Regions from separate parts of the Stenotrophomonas sp. LARHCG68 genome, predicted to be linked through region 1. Evidence: riboswitches for the same ligand, from Rfam matches in the RefSeq annotation. Region 1 holds a riboswitch; the other holds the start of a gene.
What was found. Region 1 has a riboswitch for thiamine pyrophosphate ahead of thiC (phosphomethylpyrimidine synthase ThiC). Riboswitches for the same ligand answer to the same signal wherever they lie in the genome.
Positions count from the first base shown of each region.

Region 2: another riboswitch for thiamine pyrophosphate. It lies ahead of ACIPR8_RS07745 (TonB-dependent siderophore receptor); the one in region 1 lies ahead of thiC (phosphomethylpyrimidine synthase ThiC).

Region 1 is NZ_JBIXJV010000001.1:548,150-553,468, reverse strand. It holds gene thiC (phosphomethylpyrimidine synthase ThiC) at 1-1,427, opposite strand, end outside; TPP riboswitch at 1,544-1,645, opposite strand; gene ACIPR8_RS02390 (BCCT family transporter) at 1,865-3,442, shown strand; gene ggt (gamma-glutamyltransferase) at 3,638-5,319, opposite strand, start outside.
Region 2 is NZ_JBIXJV010000002.1:73,498-78,816, forward strand. It holds gene ACIPR8_RS07735 (hypothetical protein) at 1-909, shown strand, start outside; gene ACIPR8_RS07740 (phosphotransferase enzyme family protein) at 1,163-2,299, shown strand; TPP riboswitch at 2,343-2,438, shown strand; gene ACIPR8_RS07745 (TonB-dependent siderophore receptor) at 2,509-4,677, shown strand; gene pnuC (nicotinamide riboside transporter PnuC) at 4,674-5,270, shown strand.

The DNA.
Region 1 (5,319 bases):
CCGATCATCGCCGCGCCGATGGCGCTGGTGATGTGGTCGTAGCCCGGCGCGATGTCGGTGGTCAGCGGGCCGAGCGTGTAGAACGGCGCTTCGCCGCACTCGTGCAGCTGCTTGTCCATGTTCTGCTTGATCAGCTGCATCGGCACATGGCCCGGACCTTCGATGATGGTCTGCACGTCGTGCTTCCAGGCGATTTTGGTCAATTCGCCCAGCGCTTCCAGTTCGCCGAACTGCGCCGCGTCGTTGGCATCGGCGATGCAGCCCGGGCGCAGGCCATCACCGAGGCTGAAGGACACGTCATAGGCCTTCATGATCTCGCAGATGTCCTCGAAGTGCGTGTAGAGGAAGTTCTCCTTGTGGTGCGCCAGGCACCACTTGGCCATGATCGAACCACCGCGCGACACGATGCCGGTCACGCGCTTGGCAGTGAGCGGCACATGACGCAGCAGCACACCGGCGTGGATGGTGAAGTAATCCACGCCCTGCTCGGCCTGTTCGATCAGGGTGTCGCGGAAGATCTCCCAGTTGAGTTCTTCGGCGCGACCATCCACCTTTTCCAATGCCTGGTAGATCGGCACGGTACCGATCGGCACCGGGGAATTGCGGATGATCCACTCGCGGGTTTCGTGGATGTGCTTGCCGGTGGACAGGTCCATCACCGTGTCGCCGCCCCAGCGGATCGCCCACACCAGCTTCTCCACTTCCTCGGCGATGCCCGAGGACACCGCGCTGTTGCCGATATTGGCGTTGATCTTGGTCAGGAAGTTGCGACCGATGATCATCGGTTCGCTTTCCGGGTGGTTGATGTTGTTGGGCAGCACGGCGCGCCCACGCGCGATCTCGTCACGCACGAATTCCGGGGTGATGACCTTCTGGATGTCGGCGCCGAAGCTCTGCCCCGGGTGCTGCGCGAGCAGGCCGGAATCACGTACCGCCTCCAACCGCTGGTTCTCGCGGATGGCGACGAACTCCATCTCCGGGGTGATGATGCCGCGGCGCGCGTAGTGCATCTGGGTGACGTTGGCACCGCCAATGGCACGACGCGGTAGCACGCGCGCCGGGAAACGCACGGCATCGAGCCTGGCATTGCCTTCGCGCGAACGCCCGAACGCCGAGCTCAGGCCCGGCAGCTGCCCGGTATCGCCACGCTCCTGGATCCAGCGTGCGCGCAGTGGCGCCAGCCCGGCGGCCAGGTCGATGCGCGCCTGCGGATCGGTGTACGGGCCGGAGGTGTCGTACACCGTGATCGGGGGGTTCTCCTCGCCGCCGAACAACGTGGGCGTGCGCGTCTGTGCGATCTCGCGCATCGGCACCTGCAGGTCGGCCCGCGAACCGGGCACGAAGATCTTGCGCGAGCCGGGGATCGGCTGGGTCACGGATTCGGAGAGTTGCTGGGCCTGCTGCTGCAGGCTGGGCTGGGCGTTCATCGGCATTCGTCCTGGTCGAGCCGCACCGGGAGGTGCGGGCCATGCGAGGGATTCGCATGACGGAACGAAGCGAAGGCGCACGCCGATGGCGGTTGTCCCCTGTGACCGGAACGCATGCCATGGCACACGAAGCTTCCCTACGCCGGTATGAGCCGGATCAGGTTCGAAGGGTATGTCTCAACCGTGGCCCGATGGCCGCGGTACCCCCGCTTCGGGCGGCATTAGACCACAAAGCGGTGACACCTGGCCCGGTGCGCCGCGTCATCGCCTGCTAACGGAATCGTGACGTCCCGTTCAGTAACATCCCGCCCCGGTGCGATGCCCTGCTGGCCGCGCCACGGTGCTCGTCCACCTTTCCCTGCCCGGCCCTGGCGCCGGCCCTCGCTGCAAGCCCCGGCTCGCTCCCCTCAATCGCTCTTGATCGGAGACGCTCCTTCATGGTGTTTCGTGTTTCCATCGCACTGGTCGCCGTACTGGTGCTCCTGGCCGGCATCGCGCCCGGTCCCTTCAACGACGTGGTCCAGGCCACGCTGACGCATGTCGTGCGCGGCGCGGGCTGGATGTACCTGTTGATCGTGTTCCTCACCCTGACCTTCCTGCTGTACCTGGCGTTCGGCCGCTTCGGCAACCTGCGCATCGGCGGCGAGGACGCCGAGCCGGACTTCTCGCGCGCCAGCTGGCTGTCGATGCTGTTCGCCGCCGGCATGGGCATCGGTCTGGTGTTCTGGGGCGCGGCCGAGCCGATCTCGCACTTCGTCACCCCGCCGGAAGGGCTGCCGCCACAAGGCATGGACGCGGCGCGTGCCTCGATGCGCTACGCGTTCTTCCACTGGGGCCTGCACCCGTGGGCGATCTACGCGCTGATCGGGCTGGCGATGGCCTGGTTCCAGTACAACCGCAATGGCCGGGGACTGATCAGCGACATGCTGCAGCCGGTGATCGGCCGCCATCACCGCGGCGCGTTCGGCAAGCTGGTGAACATCGCCGCGGTGGTGGCCACCGCCATCGGCGTCGCCACCACGCTGGGCTTCGGCACCATCCAGATCTCGGCCGGCCTGCAGCGCGTGTTCGGCATCACCGCCGATGTCCCGCTGCAGATGACGGTGATCGCGGTCGCCTTCGTGCTGTACATGATCTCCACCACCAGCGGCGTGGAGCGCGGCATCAAGTGGCTGTCCAACTTCAACCTGGCTCTGGCCGCGCTGCTGTTGGCCGCGGTGCTGGTGCTGGGCCCGACCGGCTTCATCTTCGACACCTTCACCACCACGCTGGGCTCCTACCTCAACCAGCTGGTGACGATGAGCCTGCGCATGTCGCCATTCTCCGGCAGCACCTGGGTGGCCGACTGGACCATCTTCTACTGGGCCTGGTGGATTGCCTGGGCGCCGTTCGTCGGCGCCTTCATCGCGCGGGTGTCACGTGGTCGCAGCGTGCGCGAGTTCGTGGTCGGGGTGGTGCTGGCACCGACCGTGCTCGGCTTCCTGTGGTTCTCGGTGTTCGGTGGCACCGCGCTGTGGTCGCAGCTGTTCGGCCACGCCGACCTGGTGCAGGCGCTGGGCAACGGCTACGAGACGGTGCTGTTCACCCTGTTCGACAGCCTGCCCGGCTCGCTGCTGCTGTCGTGCCTGGCACTGGTGCTGCTGATGATCTTCTTCGTCACCTCGGCCGACTCTGCGGTGCTGGTGTTGGCCAGCATGTCCACCGACGAGGCCGGCGACCCGCCGCTGTCGCGCAAGCTGGTGTGGGGCGTGGCGGTGGCGCTGATCGCCGCGGTGCTGCTGCTGGCCGGCGGGCTGGAAGCGCTGCAGGGCATGATCACCATCGCCGCGTTGCCGTTCGCGCTGCTGATGGTGCTGGTGATGGTGTCGCTGTACCGCGTGCTGGACGCCGAGTCCAACCGCCAGCGGCGGCTGGCGCAGCGCGGACGGCACCTGATCGAGGCCTGGATCGAACGCGAGCAGGCCGCGCAGGAGGATGCACGCGAGGAAGCCGCTCGGAATGTGGGCGGGGATTGAGGCAAGGGCCTTACCCCTCCCCGGCCCTCCCCTTCGCCTGTGGCGAAAGGGAGGGGGCGAAGCAGGAGCAGAAGCGGAGCGCAGGCGACACAGGGAGCTTTCAGCTCTTGGCTCTTAAGCTCCTCCCCCTCCCTTTCGCCGCAGGCGAAGGGCAGGGGCGGGGAGGGGTGCTTCTGCTTCCCCGAACAGCCCAGCTCAGTACCCGGCCGCCTGCCCGTCCTTGCGGCTCTCGGAAGCGCCGTAGTACACGCCGGTTTCGGGGTCCCGCATGATCGCCTGGTAGCCGCCATACGGACCATCGGCGAACGTCACCCGGTGTCCCCTGCGCATCAGGCTGCGCACGGTTTCCCAACTGAAGCCGGTCTCCAGGTTCACTTCCCCACCGTCGCTCATCGCCGTGCCCTGCCCGGTCGGTTCGCTGGAGCCTTCGTGCTGGATGCGCGGCGCATCACCGGCTTCCTGCAGGTTCATGCCGAAGTCCACCAGGTTCATCACGATCTGCGCATGCCCCTGCGGCTGCATCGCCCCGCCCATCACGCCGAAGCTGGCAAACGGCTTGCCGTCCTTGGTGATGAACGCCGGGATGATGGTCTGGAACGGCCGCTTGCCCGGCGCGTAGCCGTTGGGATGGTCCTTCTGCAGCACGAACATCTCGCCGCGATCCTGCAGGATGAAACCCAGCCCCGGCGGGGCCATGCCGCTGCCCATGCCGCGGTAGTTGGACTGGATCAACGACACCATCATGCCGTCGGCATCGGCCACGGTCATGTAGATGGTGTCGCCCTGCTCCAGTTGCTTCGGCGTGCCCGGCTGGGCTTCCTTCAACGCCTTGTCCATCGAGATCAGCGCACGCCGCTGCGCCGCATAGTCCTTGGACACCAGGCGTGCCACCGGTGCCGGCGCGAACGCCGGATCGGCGTAGAAGCGCGCACGGTCGGCGAAAGCCAGTTTCTTGGCCTCGACGAACAGGTGGATATGCTCGGGTGATCCGAACGGGATCTTCGAGAAGTCGTAGCCTTCCAGGATGTTGAGGATCTGCAGCGCGGCGATGCCCTGGCTGTTGGGCGGCAGCTCCCACACGTCGTAACCCCGGTAGTTGCTGCTCACCGGCTCGACCCATTCACCGTGGTGCGCGGCCATGTCCTCGTAGCTGAGGAAACCACCGTTGGCCTTGAAGTAATCGCCGATGGTGCGGGCGATGTCGCCCTTGTAGAACGCATCGCGGCCACCGTCGGCGATCTGCTGCAGGGTGTTGGCCAGGTTCGGGTTGCGCCACATCTCGCCCTTGCGCGGCGCATGGCCATTGACCGTGAACTGCTCGGTGAAGCCGGGGTACTGCGACAGCCGTGGAACCGAGCGGTCCCAGTAGTAGGCGATCACCTCGGCCACCGGATGGCCGTCACGCGCATAGCGGATAGCCGGGGCCAGGTTGTCGGCCATCGGCTTGCGGCCAAAACGCTCGTGCAGCGCGAACCAGCCATCGACCGCACCGGGCACCGATACGGGCAGCGGCCCGGTGGCCGGGATTTCCTTCAACCCGCGGCGCTGCAACTCGGCCAGCGTCAGCGAACGCGGCGAGCGCCCGGAACCGTTGTAGCCGTACAGGCGCTGCGTCTTCGGATCCCAGACGATGGCGAACAGGTCACCGCCCACGCCGTTGCCGGTGGGCTCCATCAGGCCCAGCGCGGCATTGGCGGCGATGGCCGCGTCCACCGCCGAACCGCCGTCCTTCATCACGTCCAGCGCGATCTGGGTGGCCAACGGTTGCGAGGTGGCTGCCATGGCATGCGGCGCGATGACTTCCGAGCGCGTGGCGAATGCGTGACCGGTGACACGGTCGGCGGCGGACGCCGCGCACAACGAGACGGATGAGACCG
Region 2 (5,319 bases), on a different contig from region 1:
ACCGCCACTCCCGCGATCGCCGGCGGGGTGGTCGAATGCAACCGCTGCCCGTCCACCGTCAATGCTGCCATTTCCAAAGGGCCGGGTATTACCGTGGTCGTCGACTTCGAAAGCGCCAAGCTGACCGCCTACGATGTCGAGTACGACAAGGAGTTCAAGCGTTGGCGCACCCTCCGTGTCACCGTTCCAGCGAAGATCTCGGCGGCGTTCTACCGGATTCTTGAAGCGGCGGCTGCGGCCCCTTCCTCCCAACCGACCAATGGTCACCCAGGCTTCGGTGGTCCCGCGCCGGCAGATGAGGCAGCACGTGGGCGCTCCAAGGATTCGAAGGGCGGGCTGGTTGTCACGGCCCACCCGGATGACCCCCAGATCTCCAACCCCACGGGCATCCGCTTTCCGGATGCCTACAAGAACTTCAGCGCCAGTGACATCGTCATGTCCGCCACGTCACGGACCCGGTTCGGCAGGGAAATCGCCCTGGACCTCGCCGGCGCAAACACCACCAGCGCGGCCTGGAACTCGGTTGCACTCACCCTGCAGGAGCTGGCGCTTTCCTGGGGCTCCCAGCGCGGTGCCGGGTCCATCATCGTGATGGTCAACTGGCGCGACGGCTCACGGACCGTCTATCGGGTCAGCGTGGACAACGTGGGAGAGGCGAAGTACGTGACTGGCGAGAGTCGCGACAGTCTCGGCAACAAGTTTCCGGACGCAACCATCGCGACCCGCGATACCGCACCGGAGTACGCAGGCAACTACTACTTCGGCGAAGGCCGGGAAGGCTCGAGAAATCTGGAACGCTGGATCGAATCCGCCCGTCTCTACGGTGTCCCGATTGGAGGCTCCGCCGCGGGACGCAACCGGATGTCGTGCAGCTGGAATGGCGAGACGATCAACTGCAGCATCCGATGACGTCCCGCTTCACCTGCCTGTAGGGGGCTTCCGCCCAGTTGGCCGCGGGCATGAACGTGTCGGCCACCCTCTGCGGGCCAGGCGGAATGGAGGGGAGGCATTCCCCTGCCCCGCGCATTCGGACTCCGGTCATCCGTGCATGGCGCCCCTCTCCCCGCATGCGGGAGAGGGGCGTTGCCGCACGCCCCCTCCCCCTGCCGGCCCGACGCGCTACCCTGTCGCCCCTGTACCACCACGCCCACCCCGCTTTGCCATGACCACCTCCCCTCACCGCGTCCAAGGCCTCAACAACGACGAGGTGCCGGCCGACTGGCCTGCGATCAGCGCCAGCGAGATCGCATGGCTGGCGACGCGCTTCCCACAGCTGGAAGCCACGGCAACGCTGATCTGGCATAGCCCACGCCCGATGTCCGCCGCGGCCATCGCGCGAGGCGTCAATGGCAGGGTCTTCATCAAGCGCCACCATCACCGCGTCCGCACCGCCGCCACGCTGGCCGAGGAACACCGCTTCATCGCGCACCTGGCCCGGGCAGGTGTCCCCGTGGTTGACGTACTGGCGGACCGCAGCGGAGCCACCGCCCTTGCGCACGAAGGCTGGACCTACGAGCTGCATGCCATCGGCGAGGGGGACGACCTGTACCGCGATGCGCCATCATGGACGCCGCTTACCGACCTCGCCCAGGCACGCGAGGCCGGTCGCATGCTGGCCACGCTGCACCACGCAGCGGAGAGCTACACCGCGCCACAACGCGACACCCACATCCTGATTGCCCGCGATGAGCTGATCCGCAGTGCCGACCCCATCGCGCTGCTGGCACGCGACGCCTCCACGCGCCCGGCCCTGCACGACTACCTGTCCCGACGCCCATGGCTACAGGAGCTGCAGCAGAGCGTGTTGCCTTGGCACAACGGCCTGGCCGAGCGCCTGCAGGCCGAACCACGCCTGTGGGCACACAACGATTGGCATGTATCCAACCTGCTGTGGCGGCGCGAGGGCGAGGCGACGCGGATCGCCAGCGTGCTCGACTTCGGGTTGGCCTCGCCGACCAGCGCGCTGTTCGACCTGGCCACCGCCATCGAGCGCAATGCCATCGCCTGGCTGGAACTGGAGCGCGGCATGGCCGCCGTGCATGTGGATACCGCACTGGCCCTGCTCGACGGCTACCGGCAGGTGCGCCCGCTCCCGGCCGCCCAGGTACACCTGCTGGCCGATCTGCTGCCCGTCGTGCATTTGGACTTCGCACTGTCCGAAGTGGAGTACTTCCACGGCATCACCGGCTCCACCGCCAATGCCGACATCGCCTACTACGACTTCCTGCTCGGCCATGCCCGTTGGTTCGGCAGCGCCGACGGCCAGGCCCTGCTGTCCGCCCTGCACGCCGCTGCCTGAATACCAACGGGGCGCAAATCCGTACCGTTTGTGGTCAAATACGCGCCTGAAGCGGGGGTGCCTGGTTTTCGCAGGCTGAGAGAGTCCCTTGGAACCTGATCCGGTTTGCACCGGCGTAGGGAGCTTTGAGCAGCAGGCACACCGCCTCCATGGCCGGTTGCGCGTGCGCGCCTTCGCTTCGTCTCCCCCACCGGCTGATGACGAAACGAATGAACCGCTGCTACCGAATCTCGCTGTTGAGCGCTGCCCTGAGCGCGGCCCTGCCGCTGTACGCCAGCAACCTCGAAACCGCCGCCGAGCGCTCGCCCACCGAGCTGGCCGCGGTGCGCGTGCAGGCCGAGCAGCCGCATGCCGGGAACACCCAGTCCAACAGCTTCGGCGCCGGTGACTGGAAGAACACCCCGGCGTCGATCACCGTGCTGGACCGCGAGCTGCTCGACAGCCGCCACGTGCGCACGCTGTCCGAGCTGGCCTACAACGATGCGTCGCTGGGCGACGCCTACGCGCCGGTCGGCTATTACCAGAACATCGCCATCCGCGGCTTCGCGCTGGATACGGCCACCGGCTACCGCTTCAACGGCCTGAGCATGGCCGGCGAGCAGCGCCTGGCGCTGGAGAACGTGCAGCAGGTGGAAATCCTCAAGGGCGAGGCTGGCCTGGCCGCTGGCGTGATCGCCCCCGGCGGCGTCATCAACTACGTGGGCAAGCGCCCGGCCGAAGTACGCACCGTCACCCTCGCCACCGATTCGGAAGGCAGCCGCTATGCCGCGGTCGACGTCGGCCATTGGGTGACGCCGCGCATCGGCCTGCGCTTCAACGCCGCGTGGGATGACAGCAACTCCTATATCGACAATGCCGACGGCCGCCGCAACTTCTACGCACTGGCCACCGACTGGCTGATCGGCGAGCGCGGCAAGCTGGAAGTGGATGCCAACTACCAGACCAGCGCACAGCGCTCGGCGTCGGGCTACCAGTTGCTGGGCGCCACCACCCTGCCACGCAACGTTGACCGCAAGAAGATGCTCGGCCACCAGGCATGGCAGGCGCCGGTCGGCATCGACAGCACCAACCTCACCGCGCTGCACACCTTCGACTTCAACGAGGCCTGGCAGTCACGCGTGTCGGCCAGCTACAGCCGCTCGGTCATCGACGACAACGTCGCCTTCGCCTACGGCTGCTACTACGCCGCCGAATGCGCCGACGGCAGCGTGCCGGGCAACTATTTCGCACCCAACGGCGACTACGACATCTACGACTACCGCAGCCCGGACGACACCCGCCGCAACCGCCAGCTGCGCGCCGAGCTGCGTGGCCAGTTCAGCACCGGCAACGTCGCGCACCAGCTGACCGTGGGCGCGGACTACTTCGACCGTACCGTGGACAAGCGCCGCAACGTCAACGAGTACGTGGGCACCGCCAACATCCACGACAAGGACGTGCCGCAGTTCGCACCCTCGCCCCTGCAGCCGGGCCCGTCGGTGCGCCGCCTGGACAGCACGCAGAAGTCGCTGTTCGTGCTCGACCGCGTGAGCTTCGCCGACGATTGGCAGCTGCTGGCCGGTGGCCGCTTCGTGCGCCTGGACGAGCGCGCCTTCGACAAGCGCGGCAACCTGGAACGCAGCAACCGGCTGTCGCGCTTCCTGCCGCAGACCGCGCTGATCTGGAGCGCCAACGACGATCTCAACCTCTACGCCAGCTATGCGCAGGGCATTTCGCTCGGCCAGGAGGCACCGTTCTGGACCACCAATGAAGGCACCTTCCTGCCGGCGGTGCGCTCGCGCCAGGTCGAGGTCGGCGCCAAGTACACCCCGTCGGATGCGCTGACGTTGAGCGCGGCGCTGTTCCGCATCAACCAGCCGTTCCAGTACGCCAAGCCCGACGACAGCGCCTACGGCTACACCTTCGTGCAGGAAGGCCAGCAGACCCACACCGGGCTGGAACTGAGCGCACAGGGCCACGTCACCGAGCGCCTGCAGCTCACCGCCAGCGCCACCGCGCTGCGCGCACGCGCACGCAACAGCGGCACGCCTGCCTACGAAGGCCACCCGCTGATCAACGTGCCGAGCGGCCGCGCCAGCCTGCATGCCGACTACGCCCTGCCCTTCGCCGAAGGGCTGGGCATCACCGGCGGCTGGCGCTATGCCTCTTCCAACGTCGCCACCGCCGATGGCCGTGTGCGTGCGCCCAGCTACAGCGTGGTGGATGCCGGCCTGCGCTTCCAGCACCAGCTGCGCGCGCACGCGGTGAACTGGAACCTGTCGGTGGACAACGTGTTCAACCGCTTCTACTGGCGCGATACCGGCAGCAGCTCCGGTGACTACTACCTGTTCCCGGGTGCACCGCGGCAGGCGCGCCTGTCGGTGACCATCGCGCTATGAACCCGGCGATCCTGGAATGGTCGGCGGTCGCGGCCAGCATCCTCGGCGTGTGGCTGATGGCGCAGCGGCGGATGCTGGCCTGGCCGGTGGGGCTGGTGTCGGTGGGCCTGTACGCGCTGGTGTTCATCGAAGCCCGGCTGTACTCGGACACGCTGCTGCAGGGCGCATTCGCCGCCTTCCTGCTGTACGGCTGGCTCAACTGGCGCAGGCAGACGCAGGCCGAAGGCCGCATCGTCATCGCGCCCTTGGCCACCGGCCAGTGGACGCGTGACCTGGGCATCGGCATCGCCTTCGGCCTTGCCTTGGGCGCGGCCATGCACAGCTGGACCAACGCCGCCCTGCCGTGGCTGGACGCCATGCTCGCCGCACTCAGCCTGGTCGCGCAGTGGTGGCAGGCGCGCCGCCACGCCGCCGCCTGGTGGCTGTGGATCGTGGTGGACGTGGTTTACGTCGGCATGTACGCGGTGAAGTCGCTGCATGCCACGGCGGGCCTGTACCTGGTGTTCGTCGGACTGGCGGCGATGGGCCTGCGCGCGTGGAAGAAGGCCGGCGCGCAGGACCGCATGCAACAGCCGGTTTCGCCGGCCGCCTGACCCCGCCGCGCGACGCACGGACGGCCGTGCCGGTTCCCTCCCCTGCGGC